3 regions of the Kocuria sp. KRD140 genome follow, and region 1 is predicted to be linked to each of the others. Evidence: riboswitches for the same ligand, from Rfam matches in the RefSeq annotation. Region 1 holds a riboswitch; each other region holds the start of a gene.

The links. A riboswitch is a leader RNA that binds a small molecule or an ion and turns the genes downstream of it on or off. The one in region 1 is predicted to bind thiamine pyrophosphate.
Region 2: linked by a shared signal. The riboswitch ahead of J1M36_RS02245 (bifunctional hydroxymethylpyrimidine kinase/phosphomethylpyrimidine kinase) and the one ahead of J1M36_RS08185 (ECF transporter S component) in region 1 are both predicted to bind thiamine pyrophosphate.
Region 3: linked by a shared signal. The riboswitch ahead of J1M36_RS04760 (3-oxoacyl-ACP reductase) and the one ahead of J1M36_RS08185 (ECF transporter S component) in region 1 are both predicted to bind thiamine pyrophosphate.

What each region holds. Positions count from the first base shown of each region.
Region 1 is NZ_JABFAW010000007.1:391,850-397,686, forward strand. It holds gene J1M36_RS08170 (aminotransferase class IV) at 1-73, shown strand, start outside; gene J1M36_RS08175 (energy-coupling factor transporter transmembrane protein EcfT) at 159-962, opposite strand; gene J1M36_RS08180 (ABC transporter ATP-binding protein) at 959-2,725, opposite strand; gene J1M36_RS08185 (ECF transporter S component) at 2,722-3,345, opposite strand; TPP riboswitch at 3,404-3,510, opposite strand; gene J1M36_RS08190 (DUF4235 domain-containing protein) at 3,629-3,901, opposite strand; gene mnhG (monovalent cation/H(+) antiporter subunit G) at 4,029-4,394, opposite strand; gene J1M36_RS08200 (monovalent cation/H+ antiporter complex subunit F) at 4,391-4,660, opposite strand; gene J1M36_RS08205 (Na+/H+ antiporter subunit E) at 4,657-5,304, opposite strand; gene J1M36_RS08210 (Na+/H+ antiporter subunit D) at 5,301-5,837, opposite strand, start outside.
Region 2 is NZ_JABFAW010000002.1:2,762-8,598, forward strand. It holds gene rplU (50S ribosomal protein L21) at 24-335, opposite strand; gene J1M36_RS02245 (bifunctional hydroxymethylpyrimidine kinase/phosphomethylpyrimidine kinase) at 573-2,126, opposite strand; TPP riboswitch at 2,114-2,209, opposite strand; gene J1M36_RS02250 (Rne/Rng family ribonuclease) at 2,290-5,607, opposite strand.
Region 3 is NZ_JABFAW010000004.1:120,117-125,953, forward strand. It holds gene J1M36_RS04745 (molybdopterin-binding protein) at 1-359, opposite strand, end outside; gene J1M36_RS04750 (enoyl-CoA hydratase) at 484-1,266, opposite strand; gene nadE (ammonia-dependent NAD(+) synthetase) at 1,415-2,242, shown strand; TPP riboswitch at 2,373-2,504, shown strand; gene J1M36_RS04760 (3-oxoacyl-ACP reductase) at 2,550-3,314, shown strand; gene J1M36_RS04765 (LLM class flavin-dependent oxidoreductase) at 3,316-4,692, shown strand; gene J1M36_RS04770 (phospholipase D-like domain-containing protein) at 4,801-5,837, opposite strand, start outside.

The DNA of each region.
Region 1 (5,837 bases):
GCGGCCCGTGGCCTCGGACCCGCAGCTCACCCGGGCCCTTACGGACTTCCTGCTGGGCCGCCCGGGGCGCTGAGCGCGTCACGGCTGGTCGCCGCCCGCACCGCCCGTCCCGTCTCGACATGCCCGGGCGCGAGTGCTCCCCCGTCACCTTCGGCGCATCACTGCCAGATGAAGCGGTGCGCCCCCGTGAGCAGGGACAGCGTCACCGCGGCGACCGCGATGAGCACGGTGGCACACCCCACGACCACGTCCACGCGGCCGAAACGGGGCACGCGCGCCCATGTGCGCGGACCCGCCCCGAAACCGCGCGCCTCCATGGTCATGGCCAGGCGCGTGGCCCGGCGCAAGGACTGCACGAGCAACGTGAACGCGAGACCGGCGAACTCGGTGAGAGCGGCCCACGGGCCCCGCGCTCCCCCCGCACCGCGGGCGCGCCGGGCCGCCGCGAGCACACCCCACTCGGTGACCATGACCTCCACGAGCCGCAGGGCTGCGAGCGCCGCGAGCACGAAGCGCGCCGGCAGCTTGAGGGTTTGGGCGAGACCGTCCGCGAGGTCCGTGGGGTCGGTCGTGAGCAGCACGGTGATCCCGGGCAGGGCGATCGCGAGCCCACGCAGTGCGATCGCGCCACCGGCCGCGAGGGATCCCGTGGTGATCGTGATCCAGCCCAGGTGCAGCAGGACGGGACCGCCCTCGGGTGAGAGCACCGCGGTCCCCCACCCGCTGATCAATGCGGCCACCACGATCGGCCACAGGGTCGTGAGCAACCGCCAAGGACCGATCCCGGCGGCGGCGAGCAGGATCAGCTGTCCCCCGAGTGCCACGCCGCTCGTCACGGGGTCCGCGCTGACCACGAGCACCGCCGTGATCACGAGAGCCCCGAGCAGTTTCACCACGGCATTCGTCCGGGCGAGCAATCCCGTGCGGGCCACGGTGGGCAGCACGCTCGCGACCGTGCTCATGAGCCGAGCCTCAGCTCGTGCGCGCCCAGGGCCGCGACCAGATCCCGGTCGTGGGTCACGACCACCACGGCCGTTCCCCCGTCCAGCTCCTCGACCAACAGGTCCACGAGCTCCTTCCAGGTCCGGGCGTCCTGACCGAACGTGGGTTCGTCCAGGATCAGCACGCGCGGGGACGCCGCCAGGACCGTGCCCACGGACAGTCGCCGCTTCTGCCCGCCGGACAGGGTGAACGGGTTGGCCTCGGCAAGCTCCTCGAGGCGCAGCCGTCGCAGCAGCTCGGCCACCCGGGCGCCGTCCGCGTCCGCCATCGCGTCGGTGACGCGCGCATCGCGTCGGCCCGCGCGGCGTCGTCGTTGTCGGGGACCGAACGCGAGTTCCTCGCGCACCGTGGGCCGCAGGAACTGGTGCTCGGGGTGCTGGAACACGGTGCCCACGCGGGAGACCAGTTCCGCGCCGTCCCACAGGGAGGGATCGGCGGGCGCGTCGGTCGCGAGGGCGGCCGTGGCCCGCACGGTACCGCGCACGGGCAGCAGCAGTCCGGCGAGGGTCAGCGCGAGGGTGGACTTCCCCGCGCCGTTGACGCCCGTGACGGCCAGCGCGTGCCCCGCGCGGACGTCCACGGTGATGTTCTCCGCCGCCGGCGCGGCCCCCGGGCGCACATCCGGTTCCGGGTACGTCTCCCCACGCCGCCACGCGGTGAGCGCCCGACGACGCCGCCGCGCGAGCGCTCGCCGGCCCGGTTGGCTCCGGGACACGGCGAGGTCGCGCGCGCTCAACAAGGTGGTGCCCCGTGCGATGGCGACGGACACGGTGGGGGAACCACCCGTATCCTGCGCAGACTCCGCGACATCCGGAGCTCTCATGGACGACGCGGCCCGCGCATTCTCCGAACACGCCGCGAGTGGCGTGTTGCCGTGTGGCTCCGTGGAGGAGGTTGTCCGCCGTGCCGCGGGATCCATGCCCTTCAAGGCATGCACAGGAGTGCGAGTGCGCGGTACCCAGCCGGGGACCCACGTCCCCTGGTGCTGCAACAGCTCCCGGGCGTCCTGCAGGGTCTGCTGCGCGGGGCCGTCGAAGGCCACCCGACCGTCGTCGCCCAGCACGATCACGCGGTCCACGACCGGTTCCCACAGGGCCACCCTGTGCTCCACGACCACGAGGGTCGTCCCGTCCTCACGCACCGCATCGGCCACGGCGCGGCACAACTGCTGCGCCCCCTCGTGGTCCACGCTCGCCGTGGGTTCGTCCAGCAACAGCAACCGCGGGCGCATGGCCAGGGTCCCGGCGAGCGCGAGACGTTGTTTCTGGCCCCCGGACAGCGCCGTGGTGGGGTGATCGAGAGGAAGCTCCAGGCCCACGCGCGCGAGCGATTCCCGCACGCGAGGCCAGATCCGTTCGCGGGGGACGGCGAGGTTCTCGAGGCCGAACGCGACGTCGTCCCCCACGCGCGAGAGGACCACCTGCGTCTCGGGGTCCTGGTGCATGAAGCCCACCGTGCCGCGGGCGTCGCGCGGGTCGACACCCGCGACGCTCAACCCGCCCGATGCGGAACGGCCGTCAGGGTCCTGGTCCACACCGGCCAGTGCCTGCAGGAGCGTGGACTTGCCGGCCCCGGACGGGCCCAGAAGCAGGACGCGTTCGCCGGGCTCGATGATCAGGTCCAGGTCCACCAGACTGGGCGTCTCGCGGCCGGGGTGATGCCATCCGAACCCCTCCAGGACCACCCGCGCGCCCGTGAGCTGCACGGTCGGTTCCGCGGTCATCGGCGCACGGCGCCGGAGGCCAGTGCTCCGAGGACACCCGTGGCCTGCAGGGCCTTCATCACGGCCCACATGAGCAGCCCGGCGATCACGGCCCCGGAGAGCGTGGTCAGCGCCGCGTAGACGACCTGCTGGTCCAGGGCCCACTCGAAGTTGTACATGATGTTCTCGCTCACGCCCAGGAACAGCCCGGACACCGCCCCGCCGATCGCCGCGGTCACGGGACCGAACCGGCGGTAGCGGGTCAGGAGGAACACGACCTCCACGCCGAGGCCCTGCACCAGACCGGAGAGCACCACGAGCCACCCGAAATGCGTACCCAGGAAGCCCTCGATCACGGCCGCGAGCAACTCGCAGAACAGGGCCGCGCCCGGTTTGCGGATGATCAGGGCGCCCAGAGTACCCGCCACGAGCCAGCCCCCCGCGATGAGGCCCGCGGACGGCGGGTAGGCCACCGTGCCCGCCGAGACCGCCGGGTACAGGAGGTTGGACCACATCCAGAAGATCACGGCGCACACCGCGGCCAACACGGCGGTGACCACGATGTCCACGACCCGCCACGACGAGCTGCGGTTGCCGCCTGCGCGCGGTGTACGGGTGGGGGTGTTACCGACCTGCGTCATGCTGAATCCTCCTGAAGATCCCAGGAGGGGAAGAACACCACCCGCCGTTGCGAGCGGGTCCTTGAGATACTCGACTCCCTAGCGCCGGTACGAGCCGGATCAGGTTCGAGGGTCTGCGCTCACGCGCACTCTCAGCGCCGCGGTGGCGCTCCCCTGTCGTTGAGACGCCAGTCTAGACCACGACGGCGGGTGGCCGGGCATCTCGCGTGCCCGGCCACCCGCCGTCGTACGTGCGTCCTACGCGGCCCCGGCCCACCCGTACGGGTGGCGCGGGACCCGCGGCTCAGATCTCGCTCTGGGAGCTGCGGGAGGGATCGGAGTCCTTGGACTCGAACTTGGCCACCTGGCGGGAGATCCCCACCTTGATGACGGTGCCCACGACACCGGTGATCACGGCCCAGATGATGATGTCGGTCCAGGCCTCGTCCGGGTCCGGGTTCTTGGCGGGGGGCTCGTTGCCCGTGACCTGCTTCCACACCGCGGACAGACCCTTGTTGGCCAGGGCCACACCACCCAGGGACGCCACCGTGCCGAAAATGTCCATTGCCTTGTTCATGAGGTTCTCCTTGTCCTGTGGGTGTCGGCGGCACCGGGCGGCCGACGACGTCGTGCTCGTTGCCCAGCATACGAAGCGCCGGGCGCGACGGGGCGGAAGGAACCCGGCCCCACCGAGAATTACGTCCTCAGCGAGATTCTTCCTCGCCGGCGCGCGCGACGACCTCGCGCAGCTCGTCCTCCACGAGGTTCTTCTCGTTCAGGTGCTTGGAGCGGTAGGCGGCGCGGCCCACCATGTGCGCGGACACGGGCACCGTGAGCAGCTGGAACAGCCACGCGAGGATCATCAGCGGGATCATGCCGGGATTGCCGCTCTCGATCGCCACGGCCGTGAGCAGCAGGAGCAACCCCAGGACCTGGGGCTTGGTCCCGGCGTGCATGCGCGAGAGCAGATCGGGGAAGCGCACCAGACCCACCGCCGCGGCCAGGGACATGAGGGAGCCCCCCACGAGGCACAGCAGCGCGATGACGTCCAGGACGGTGTGCCAGTTCATGATCGCTCCAACCCCACGTTGCGCGCGACCGTCACGGAGCCCAGGAAGCCCACCAGGGAGATGATCACGAGCAGGATGATGTTGCTGGAGTGGTGGTTGTACACCATCTCGATGGCGAGACCCGCACCCACGATCGCGAGCAGCACGTCCGTGGCGATCACCCGGTCCAACAGAGACGGGCCCTTGGCCAGCCGGTAGATCGTGCCCGCGGCCGCCACGGTGAGAATCGCACCGCACACCCACACGGCGACGTCGAACATGGTCATGGCCGCTCCTCCCTGAGGCCGTCCAGGGCCTTGTTCATCTTGGTGGTCGGCGACGCGACGGCGCCGGAGGCGTCCGCGCCACCCGCGTCACCCGAGGCCTCCAGTTTCGCGAGGTCCTCCTTGGAGCCCATGATCTTGATCCACGCCGCCTCGATGTTCAGCGCGGACTCCCGGAACGACTCCGCCTCCTCCGGCGTGGAGACGTCCAGCACGTGGAAGTACAGGATCCCGTTGCCGCGATCCACCTCCACCACGAGCGAGCCCGGGATCAGCGCCATGGTGTGACCCACGGCCGTCATGAGCAGGTCGTTGTTCTGCCGCAGCTTCACCCGCAGCACCGCGTTGTGCACCTTGGGGCCCTGCATGAGCGCCACACCGAACACGTGGACGCTGGCCCGGGCCACCTGCCAGATGAACGTGATCACGAACAGCGCGAAATGCAGGACGTTGAACCGCCCGGACAACCGCACCGGGGGCAGCGTGAGCGTGCGGGTCACGAACACCGCGAGGATCAGCCCGAAGACCAGGTTGCCCACGCTCCAGTCACCCCACAGGGCACCCCACACGACCACGAGCCACAGGATCAGGGGCAGCTCGGCCCGCAGGGAGTTCCGGGAGCGGCGCTGCATCGGGGACGTACTCATCGGCCCTCCTCGCTCACACCGCCGGGACCCACGGGGGCCAGCACGGCATTGACGTATCGATCCGGATTGATCAGGTTCTCGGACGCGTTGTCCGCGAGATCGAACAGCGGCCCGGCGAAGACCGTGAGCGCCACACCCACCGCCACGAGCGCGGTGGTCGCGCCCACCATGGTCCCGGGCAGCAGTACCACCGGGGACCGGCCGGAGAAGCGGCTACCGGACTCGCCCGCGACCGCGCGGGACGTGCGGGGACGGCGGCCCTCCGCGGTGGTGGCGCGCAGCACGGGGTCCGGGTACTCGGCGTCGTCCACGTTGCGCAGGAACACACGGTTCCACACGCGGATCAGGGCCATGAGCGTGAGCAGCGAGACGAACACGGACACGCCCACGAGCAGGTAGCTCAGCCACGTCCCGGCCTCGACACCGGCCTCCAGCAGGCCCACCTTGCCCAGGAAGCCCGAGAACGGCGGGATGCCGCCCAGGTTCAGGGCCGGGATCATGTACAGCACACCCAGCAGCGGGGAGATCTTGAG
Region 2 (5,837 bases), on a different contig from region 1:
AACGTATGTGGGGAGCCGGATGCTCAGGCGTCGATGCCGGTGACCTTGACGGTGGTCAGTTCGGCGCGGAAGCCCTGACGCTTCTTGTAACCGGTCTTGTTCTTGTACTTCATGATCGAGATCTTGGGACCGCGCAGGTCCTCGACGATCTCGGCGGTGACCTTGACGTTCGCCAGGGTCTTGGAGTCGGAGGTGACCTTGTCCCCATCGACCAGCAGCAGCGCAGGAAGCTCTACGGTGCTGCCTGCCTCGCCGGCGACGCGGTCAAGGGTCACGAGGTCTCCGATGGAAACCTTCTCCTGGCGGCCGCCTGCGCGGACAATCGCGTACACCACTTGGGAACTCACTTCTCTCGACATCTATGGACTACGTGTGTGGGTCGGGCGTACTCCTGGAGGACTGCGAATGTCGAGACATCACGCCGCGGTGATCCATGACCGACCGCATTCTCCGCGTGGCTATCGCATCGATTCAGGATGTTCGCCCGAGTGTGCCGCAACCTGGTGCGTGAACTGGATATGACACACACCGGCGCTCGGCACCGACACCCCAGCCTACCCGATCACCCGAAGTCATGCCAGTTGCGCCGCGGCGCGCCGCTCGCCCTCCGGCGACGTCGCCGGGGTCGTCTGCGCGAAGAAGGCCAGCTCGAGCGCGCACGCCCGGTGGAACGCGCGGCGCATGTGCTCCCGGGTGGCCGGGTCCGCGTGGGCGGCCTCCCGGTCCACGATCTCGCGCACCGACTCGGTCGCGGTCTGGAAGTCCGGATCGTCGTACGTGCTGAGCCAGTCGGCGAACGGGTGCTGCGGTCCCGCGACGCGGGCACGACGGGTGAGCTCCGCACCCACGTGGGCGTAGAGCCAGTAGCACGGCAGGATCGCGGCGGAGCCCACCGCGAAGCCGTCCTGACCCGTGCGCGCCAGCAGGAAGTCCGCGTAACTGCTCGTGACGTCACTCGGCGGCATGGGCTCCCGGTCCCCGAGCCGGGCTCGATGCAGCGCGGACTCGACCGAGACCACGGAGGCCGACGCCGCGGCGAAGTGTTCGCGCGAACGCTCGTCCGGGGCGGAGGCCGCGAGCAGGGCCAGCGCCCGGGAGTAGTACTGCAGATATTGCATGTCCTGGTCCAGGTACAGCTCGAACTCGCCCGGGTCCAGGGTGCCGTCCCCGAGGCCCCGGATGAACGCCAGGGCGGCAATGCGTTCACGCACCGGGGCGCTCTCCTCCCACAGTTCATCGGTGAACCGGGGGCCCTCGGATTCCGCGGCGGCCGTCATCACGAACGCCGGATCCGTGACGAGGTGCTGGACGTGGTGCATGTGGTGCACGGGACCGTTGCCGTGACCCACGTGCAACTCGTCCGCGCCGCGCAGTGCACCGCGCAACCATGTGCGGGCCGTGCGGATCGCCTCGGGCCAGTCCCCGGTCCGCGCCACGACCGTGGCCACCGCGGAGGACAGCGAGCACCCGGTGCCGTGGGTGTTACGCGTGTGCACCCTGCGACCCTCGAACAACGCGGCGGGTTCGTCCTGACCGGGGAGCAACAGGGCGTCCGGGGTCGTGTCCCCGGCCAAGTGGCCACCCTTCACGAGGACCCGGGTATGGAACGCCGCCGCGACCGCGCGTCCCTGCTCGAGCGCCTCGTCCCAGGTCGCGGCCACGGGGCGCTCGGCCAGCACCGCGAGTTCCGGGAGGTTGGGGGTGATCAGATTCGCGTGGGGCAGCAGCTCCCGTAGGGCCCGTTCGGCGTCCGGACGCAGCAATCGCCCACCGGCCGTGGCGACCATGACGGGGTCGATCACGACCACGGGTGCGCGCCCCACCATGAGCCAGTCCCGGACCGTGTCGATGACCTCCACGGAGCCGAGCATCCCCACCTTGATCGCGTCCAGGGTGACGTCCCCGGCGACCGCGTCCAGCTGGTCCCGCAGGACCTGGACGGGTGGGGTGTGCACGCTCACGACGCCCCGGGTGTTCTGGGCGACCACTGCGGTGATCACACTCAGCCCGTACCCGCCCAGTGCGGCGATGGATTTCAGGTCCGCGGCGTGACCCGCCCCGCCCGTGGGATCGGTTCCGGCAATAGAGAGGACGCGGGGTATGGCGGTAGAAGGCGTGGTGTCCACGACAATCCCTTCGCTAGTACGAGCTAGATCAGGTTCGACGGGTGTGTTCTCAGCCGCAGTGCGCAGCACCCCGTGTGTGTGTCCCCGATCATGCCACAGGGGCACCCGGAATCCCGGGTGCCCCTGCGGTGCTCGCATGGCGACGGATCCAGCCGCCGGTCACTCAGTCCTGCTTGCCGGTCATCGTGATGTCCTGAGCCTTGATGCCCACACCCACGATGGTGGGCTGGTCACCGGACGCCGCGGGGGTCGCGGCCCCGGCCTCCGCGGTGAAACGGCTGACCTGCCGTTCCTGCGTGTACTCGTGGGTCTCCACCCTCGCGGTTCCGGGCGCGGCCGCCGGCGCCACGGCACGCCGCGACCCACGACGCCGTCGGGCCGGAGCCGCCGGCGCCTCCGCCGGCCGGTTCCCGCCGGCGGACGACGCCGCCCCGGAACTCTGCTGCTGCGCGGCACTCGTCTGCCCTGCACTGGATTGCGCAGTCCCGGAGTTCGACGGCGCGTGTCCGGCGGCCGACCGCTTCGACACGGCCTCTCGCGGCTGGGGCGCGGCGTCCGCATCCTGAACGGCACCCTCGGTCGAGGTTTCGTCCTCGCCCGCATCCGTGAACGCGGCGCTCAGCGAATCCAGGGACAGGGCCTCCTGGGTGCCCTCGCTCCCCCGCTGCTCAGACTGCCCGTGGGGCAGTTCGATGACCTCGCCGTGGATCGTGAGGCTCGCGGACGAGTCCCCACCGGAACGGTCCTCGGACCGGGAATCCCCGCGCGAGTCGTTCCCGGAACCGTCCCGGCCGGAACCGTCGTTCTGCACGGCGTTGTCCTCGCCCTGCTGACCGCGACCGCGGCTGCGCTTGCCGCGGCGCTTGCGGCGACGGCGCCCGCCCTCGGACTCCCCGTGGGAGTTCTCGGACGCGTGCTCCCCGCCCTGCTGACCGCGGGAGGTCTGCTGCTCCTGGGAACCGGTGTCCTCGGCCTGCCCGCCCCCGGACTGCGGTGCGGTGCCCTGGGAAGCATTCCGTGCGGCGTCGCCGGACTCGTCGTGGGAGGAGGCCGCGGCGATGTTCGCGAACGCCGTGCGGGTGGCCTCCACGCGCGCCTGGTCCGGCTCGTCCGAACCGTGGTGCTGGTTGCCGTTCCTGGGCTTGTCCTGCGCACCGTTGTGCTGCTTGTTGCGCGAACGCTTACGCTCGTGTCGAGTGCCGCGCTGGTCGGAGGGAGCCGCGCCGGAGCGGCCCTTCAAGGGGTGGTCGTGGACCACGACGCCGCGGCCCGCGCATTCCTCGCACGGCTCGGAGAAGACCTCGAGCAACCCCGTACCCATGCGCTTGCGCGTCATCTGCACGAGACCCAGGGAGGTCACCTCGGCCACCTGGTGCTTCGTGCGGTCCCGGCCCAGGCACTCCACGAGCCGGCGCAGTACGAGATCGCGGTTGGACTCCAGAACCATGTCGATGAAGTCCACCACGATGATCCCGCCGATATCCCGCAACCGCAGTTGCCGCACGATCTCCTCGGCGGCCTCGAGGTTGTTCTTGGTCACGGTCTCCTCGAGGTTGCCCCCGGAGCCGGTGAACTTGCCGGTGTTGACGTCCACCACGGTCATGGCCTCGGTGCGGTCGATCACGAGCGATCCGCCGGAGGGCAGAAAGACCTTGCGCTCGAGGGCCTTCTGGATCTGCTCCTCCACGCGCATGTGCTCGAAGAGGTCGTCATCGCCGGTCCAGCGCTCGAGGCGGTCCAGCAGGTCGGGCGCCACGTAGGTCACGTAAGCCTCGATGTTGTCCCACGCCTGCTCGCCCTGGACCACCATGGCGGTGAAATCCTCGTTGAAGACGTCCCGCACGGTCTTGATGGTCAGGTCCGGTTCCGCGTACAGCATCTCCGGGGCCAGCGTCTTGGTGGACTTGGCCTTGTCCTGGATCTGCTCCCACTGCGAGCGCAGCCGATTGATGTCGTTGGTCAGCTCGGTCTCGGAGGCACCCTCCGCCGCAGTGCGCACGATCACGCCCGCACCCTCCGGCAACCGGTCCTTGAGGATCTTCTTCAACCGCTGGCGCTCCACGTCCGGGAGCTTGCGGGAGATCCCCGTCATGGAACCGCCCGGGACGTAGACGAGGTAGCGACCGGGCAGGGACACCTGGCTCGTGAGCCGAGCACCTTTGTGCCCCACGGGGTCCTTGGTGACCTGCACGAGCACGGTGTCCCCGGACTTCAGGGCGTTCTCGATCTTGCGGGGCTTGCTGCCCAGCTCGGCGGCGTCCCAGTCCACCTCACCGGCGTAGAGCACGGCGTTGCGGCCGCGGCCGATGTCCACGAAGGCGGCCTCCATGGACGGCAGCACGTTCTGCACCTTGCCCACGTACACGTTGCCGATCAGCGAGTCCTGCTGGGTGTGCGAGACGAAGTGCTCGGCAAGGATCCCGTCCTCGAGCACACCGATCTGGATCCGGTCGTCCTTCTGCCGCACGAGCATCTTGCGCTCCACGGATTCGCGCCGGGCCAGGAACTCGGCCTCGGTGATCACGTGGCGGCGGCGGCCGAACTGCCGGGACTCACGACGACGCTGACGCTTGGCCTCGAGCCGCGTGGAGCCCTTGACCCCGGTCACCTCGTCGCTGCCCGTGCCCTCACCGGCACCGCGCGGGGCGCGGACCCGGGTCACCGAGCCGTCGGACTCGTCCACGAGTTCCATGTCCTCGTCACCGCGACGTCGCCGGCGACGCCGTTTGCTCGTGACCTCGCCGGACTTGTCGTCCTCGCTGTCCACGTCCTTGCGCGCGGCCCGCTCGGCCTCGCGCTGGGCGTCGCGTTCCTTGGCGGCCTCGCGCAGTCGGGCAGCCTGCTCCTCGGCGGCACGGCGGATCTCGTCCGGGTCCGGGGCATGAAACATGAGGGAGGCGCCGGGACCGAAGGCCCCGAAGTTCTCCTGGGTGCTGGGCTGGTCGTTCGCGGACTCCTCGGCCTGTACAGGCTGCGCGTCCGTCTGTTCCGAAGTGTCGGTCTGCTCGTCGCTCGCCTCGGCCGAGCCGGTTCCTTCGCCGGCCTGCGTCGTCTGCTCGAGCCCGTCGGTGCGCTGAGCGGCCTGCTCATCCGTCTCGCGGGCGCGCTCAGCGGCGTCACCGGCTGCGTCCTCGACATCGAGCGCGATCTCGTCCTCGCTACTCTCCGCGGGCTGCTCGGCCTCGGGGATCTCGGCCACTGGGATCTCGCGCGCGGGCGTGTGCGCAACGCCAGCATCGTCGGAAGCGGTGGCCGCGGAATCGGACGTCCCCGGATCCTCGGCGGGAGCGTCGGTCGTCGCGGGTTGCCCGGTAGCGGTGTCGGCGGGCACGGCGGCGTCGGGCTCGGAATGGGGAACGGCGGCGTCGTCGGCCGGTGCATCAGGCGTGACGGCGGGGTCGGTGGTGGTGCTGTCCTCGACGGGGGTGGTGGCGGCAGTCTCGAGGGGTGACTGTTCCGCGTTGTCCTTCTCAGGTTCCATGTGAAGTTGTGCTCCTGCTCGGGACACCGCCCGCACCCGGGCCCGAGGTGTGCTCGGTCGGTCGAGCCGGTGTTTGCCACGCGGCCGCCGGAAGTCAAAGTCGTACTCGCGGGCGCGGCGTATGTCACGCGCACTGTCCGCGAGCCGGCGGATGCCCGAGTCGCTGGGTCCGTGGGGACCGCGAACTTGCCCCGCTCCGGACGCGCTCGATCCTGTGAGAGCGCGGGTCC
Region 3 (5,837 bases), on a different contig from region 1:
ACCACGGCCGTGGCCACGGACCCCGGTTCCAGCCCCAGGTCACGCACCGCTTCCGAGCTCATGAGCGAGACGATCCGGTGCGGGCCGCACTGCAGCTCCACCTGGGACATCACGGGATCGGAGGTCACGGCGGTCACGAGTCCCACGAGGCGGTTGCGCGCCGAACTGTTCACCCCGGCGGGATCCTGAGGGCTCACGGCGTTGTCGCGCGCGTATGCCGCGAGTTCGGCGCCGTCCACCACGGCGTACCCCGCGGAATCCTTGTGCCCGGTGAGCGTGCCCTGCTCGATCCACCGCCGGACGGTGTCGTCGCTGACGCCCACGAAGGTCGCGGCCTGGGAGATACGGAGGTGGGTCATGGGAGCAGTTTATCCGCATCTGCGGAACCACGGCCCTGTTTGAACCGCACTTGCGTGGTGTTGACCTGACACGCGACGACGCCGCGCGGACCGGGCCGCGCGGCGTCGTCGTCCCCTACAGGGCTCATTCGTGGGAGAACCGCGCCTTACGCTTCTCCGCGAACGCGGACATGCCCTCTTTCTGGTCCGCGGTGGAGAACAGCCCGTGGAAGACCCGCCGCTCGTGCTGGACGCCGGCCCACAACCCGGACTCGTACGCGGCATTGACGGTCTCGACCGCGTGCTGGGCCGCGGGCTTGGACATCTCCGCGATCTTTCCGGCGACCTCCAGGGCGGTGTCCATGAGCTCGTCCGCTGCGACCACGCGGGAGACCAAACCGGAACGCTCGGCTTCCTCGGCGCGCATCTGCCGTCCGGTGAGGATCATGTCCATGGCCTTGGCCTTGCCCACGGCGCGGGTGAGGCGCTGGGTGCCGCCCATCCCGGGGATCACACCCAGGGCGATCTCGGGCTGACCGAACACTGCAGTGTCCGCGGCGAGGATCAGATCGCACATCATCGCGAGCTCGCACCCACCGCCGAGCGCGTAACCGGCCACCGCGGCGATCTTGGGGGTGCGCAGCCGGGCGAAAGCGTCCCACCCCGCGAAGAAGTCCTCGTGGTACATATCGGACGCGGACTTGCCGGACATCTCCTTGATGTCAGCACCGGCCGCGAAGGCCTTCTCCGAACCTGCGAGGATCAGCGCGCCGATCCCCGAGTCACGGTCCAGCTCGGTCGCGGCGGCCACCACGTCCCGCATGGTCTGTTCGTTCAGCGCGTTCAGTGCCTTGGGACGGTTCAGGGTGATGACACCCACGCGTCCCTCGCGGCGGACTTCAATGGTCTCGTAGGAGTTCTCGTTCATGTGATCAGCATCTCATAGGTCCCTCGGGGGCGTGTCCGAGCGTGGGGGTCCAGCACCGGGGCCCAGCGCCGGCCTCCGTCCTCCGGGCCACGGGACGGGCTGGCGGTAGGCCCCTGTCCCCGCGGGAACCGGCCACTAGCATGGACGCATGCGTGAATTGCAAGCACAGATCGTTGCCGAGCTCGGCGTCTCTCCGCAGATCGATCCGGAGCGGGAGGCCCAACGCCGCGTCGACTTCCTGAGCGACTACCTCAAGGCCACGCACACCGCGGGATTCGTCCTGGGGATCAGCGGCGGCTTGGACTCCACCTTGGCCGGGCGCCTGGCTCAGCTCGCGGTCGAGAAACTGCGCGAGGACGAGATCGAGGCGGAGTTCGTGGCCATGCGGCTGCCTCACGGGATCCAGCACGACGAGGCCGACGCCCAGGCGGCGCTCGAATTCATTCAGCCGGACCGGGTCATCACGTACGACGTCGCGCCGGCCGTCCGCGGTTTCGAGTCCGCCTACGGTGCCGCGACCGGTGAGCAGCTCACCGATTTCACCCGCGGTAACACCAAGGCCCGCGTGCGTATGACGGCGCAGTACGCGGTGGGCGGGGACCACAACCTGCTGGTGATCGGCACGGATCACGCGGCGGAATCGGTCACCGGGTTCTTCACCAAGTTCGGCGACGGCGGCGCGGACGTCCTGCCCCTGGGCGGGCTGAACAAACGGCAGAACCGCCAGGTGCTCGCGTACCTGGGGGCCTCCGAGCAACTCGTGGGCAAGGTCCCCACCGCGGACCTCCTGGACGAGAACCCCGGGCGCACGGACGAGGACGAGCTGGGCCTGCGCTACGACGACATCGACGACTTCCTCGAGGGCAAGGACGTCCCCGAGGAGGTGGCCCGCAAGATCGAAAGCACGTTCCTGCGCACCCGCCACAAGCGCACGGTCCCGGTGACCCCGGCGGACGAGTGGTGGCGGGAGGGCTGATCCTCCCCGTCCGCGCGATGTCCAAGGGGACGACCCTGGCCTGACTGCGCTGGACAACCGCATTGGCCATGCCCTCCGACGGCCTGCGCCGTGCGCGACCCCGGTCCGGCCCCCCTGTGCTTAGACTGGGCCCAGTGACACGGGGTGCCGCTGCACGTTCCCACGACCCACCGGGCCGGGGAGCCCTGGATGCAATGGCTGAGATGACACCCGTCGAACCTGTCCAGTTAGTACTGGCGAAGGGATGTCACGGTGGCACCGCACGGGTGGCGCACCGCGTTCTTCGCCGTGAGCCACAGGAGTGAGCATGCGGATCGACACCACCATCGTCCTGATCACCGGGGGAGCCCGGGGTCTGGGTGAACACCTCAGCCGAGCCTTCGCCCGCGAAGGCGCCCGGGTGGTCGTGAACTACCACACGAGCGAGGACCGCGCCCGCTCACTGGTGCGCGAACTCGGTGAGGACAAGGTCATTGCCGTTCGGGCGGACGTGACCGATGCCGGGCAGGTGCAGCAGATGGTGGCACTCGCCCAGGACCATTTCGGTGCGCCCATCACGGTGGCCGTGAACAACGCGCTGGTGGACTTCAGCTTCAACGGGGACGCCCGCCCCTCGCTCGAAAACCTCGCCGCCGAGGATCTTTCCCAGCAGTTCACCGGCGCGGTCGTGGGCGGACTCAACGTGATCCAGGCGGTCGTCCCGGGGATGCGCCGGTCCGGACACGGGCGCATCATCAACATCGGCACCAATCTCTTCCAGAACCCCGTGGTCCCCTACCACGACTACACCGCAGCCAAGGCCGCCCTTCTCTCCCTCACCCGCACGGCGGCCAAGGACCTGGGGGCCCTGGGCATCACCGTGAACATGATCTCCGGTGGCCTGCTACGCACCACGGACGCGAGTGCCGCTACCCCGGCCGAAGTCTTCGACGCCATTGCCGCCGGTACGCCCTTGGGTCGGGTCACCAGCCCGGAGGAGTTCGCGGACACCGCCCTCTTCTTCGCCTCCGACTGGTCCCGCGGCGTCACCGGGCAGAACCTCGTGGTCGACGGTGGACTGGTGATGGACTGACATGGCCGCCCCGCACGACACCGCGCGGACCCCGTCCGCCGCCCCTGCGGCGTCCACCCGTCCCACCCAGGTGAACCAGCCGCCCGGGACACCCGCCCGGACGCTGCACCTCAACGCCTTCCTCTACGGGGCCGGCCACCACCAGGCCGCGTGGCGCGCGCCGGGCTCCCCGGTGCACCGCCTCACGGACATCGCCTACTACGAGGAGCTCGCGCGGACTGCCGAACGCGGTCTGTTCGACGCGGTGTTCTTCGCGGACGGGCACAGCGTGGGTGACGTCTCCGGCGGACCCCGCTGGAGCCTGGAACCCCTGACAGCGCTGTCCGCGATGGCGCGGGCCACCGAGCGCGTCGGCCTGGTGTGCACGGTGTCCACCACGTTCTTCACCCCGTTCCACGCGGCCAGGATGCTCGCGTCCTTGGACCACATCTCGGGCGGGCGAGCGGGGTGGAACGTGGTGACCTCCATGTGGGACTCCGAGGCCCGCAACCACGGCTACCGGGCCATGCCGACCAAGGATGAGCGCTACGAGCGCGCCCGCGAGTTCGTGGAGGTGGCCCGCGCCCTGTGGGCCAGCTGGGACGAGGACGCCGTCACCGCAGACCCGGAGGGCCGGTGGGCTGAGCCCTCCAAGCTGCACCGTCTGCACCACGAGGGCCGCCACTTCCTGGTGGATGGACCCCTCACGGTTCCGCCCTCCCCCCAGGGGGAACCGGTCCTCTTCCAAGCGGGTGCCTCCGGGCCCGGCAAGGCACTCGCGGCCGACTTTGCAGAGGGGATCTACGCCGTGGCCTACGACCTGCCCGCCGCGCAGGAGTACTACGCGGCGGTGAAGGCCGAAGTGGCCCGCGCCGGGCGTGATCCCGGTTCCGTGATCGTGATGCCCGGTCTGGTCACGTACGTGGGCCGCACGCACGAAGAGGCCCTCGAGAAGCAGGCCAGCGTGGACCGTTTACTCCCTGTGGAGCAGTCGCTCGCACAGCTCTCCACGTTCGTGGAGCAGGACTGCGCGCAGTGGGACCTAGATGCGCCCGTGCCCACGCTGCCGCCCCTGGAGGAGTTCACCGGTCCGCAGGGCCGCTACGGCACCATCCTGCGGATCATCGAGGCCGAGCGCCCCACGGTCCGCCAGTTGCTCGGCCGCCTCGCCGCCGGCGGGGGTCACTGCACGATGGTGGGCACCCCGGAGTCCATCGCGGATCGAATGCAGGAATGGTTCGACAACGCCGGCGCGGACGGCTTCAACCTCATGCCGCCCGTCCAGCCGGACTCCCTGGACGACTTCGTGGACCTCGTGGTCCCCGAACTCCAGCGCCGCGGCCTGTTCCGCACCGCGTACACCGCCACCACGCTGAGGGGTCACCTCACGCGGGGTTGAGGCCCCGCTGCGCAACCCCGCCACAGGACGACGACGCCGCCCCGCACGGTGGGCGGGGCGGCATCGTCGGTGGCGTCAGCGGCGTCGTCGCCGATCGGGAGGGTCCGGTCAGAGGAACGGGCGCAGCGGTACCAGGATCGTCTCGGCGACCCGGGCCATGGGGTGGCGATCGCGCCATTGGGGCGAGGACAGCTCCTCACAGTGCTCGTAGTCGGCGAGGAAGACCTTCTCCATCTCGGCCGCGAAATCCGGGTCCACGATCTCCACGTTGGTCTCGTAGTTGAACGAGAGGGAGAGCCGGTCGATGTTGGCGGTGCCCACGGTGGACCACTCGCCGTCGACCGTGGCGGTCTTGGCGTGGATCATGCAGGCGGCGTACAGCAAGATGGTGACCCCACCCTCCAACAACTGGCCGTAGAACCCGCGGGACACCCAGTCCGCCAGGATGTGGTTGGAGTCCTTGGGGACCATGATCCGCACATCCACCCCGCGAGCTGCCGCGTCCAGGAGGCAGTCCAGGATCTGCTGGTCGGGGATGAAGTAGGGCGTGTTCACCCAGATGTGGTGCTGCGCCCTGTTGATCGCGTTCATGTACATCTCGCGGATGGGGTACACGAGCTGGATGGGCAGGTTCGCGGAGACCCGCACCTCCGGGTCCCAATTCTTGGGCGCCACCCAGTCGATGGCGTGTTCCGGGTCCCGGTCCTCGTTCCACACGCTCGCGATGGAGCTGCGTAACCCCCATACCGCAGGCCCGATCTCCCGGATATGCGTGTCCCGCCATTGCCGGGAATAGAGAGAACCGAAGTTGTAGCCCCCCACGAAACCGATGTTGTCGTCCACCACCAGGATCTTGGAATGGTTGAAGCCCGAGAACCGCAGGGGCCCTTTCCAGAACGGGCGGCGCACCACCGGCATCCGGTACACGTGGACCCGGTCCGAGAAGTCGTAGAAGGAGGACGGGATCACGAGGTTCGCGAACCCGTCGTAGATGATGAACACCTCCACGCCCCGATCCGCGGCCCGGTTGAACGCGTCCAGGAAGCGCTGACCCGTCTCGTCGTTCTTCCAGATGAACGTCTCCATGTGGATGGAGTGCTGGGCGTTGTCGATGGCATCGAGCATGTCCTGGTACACCGCCTCAC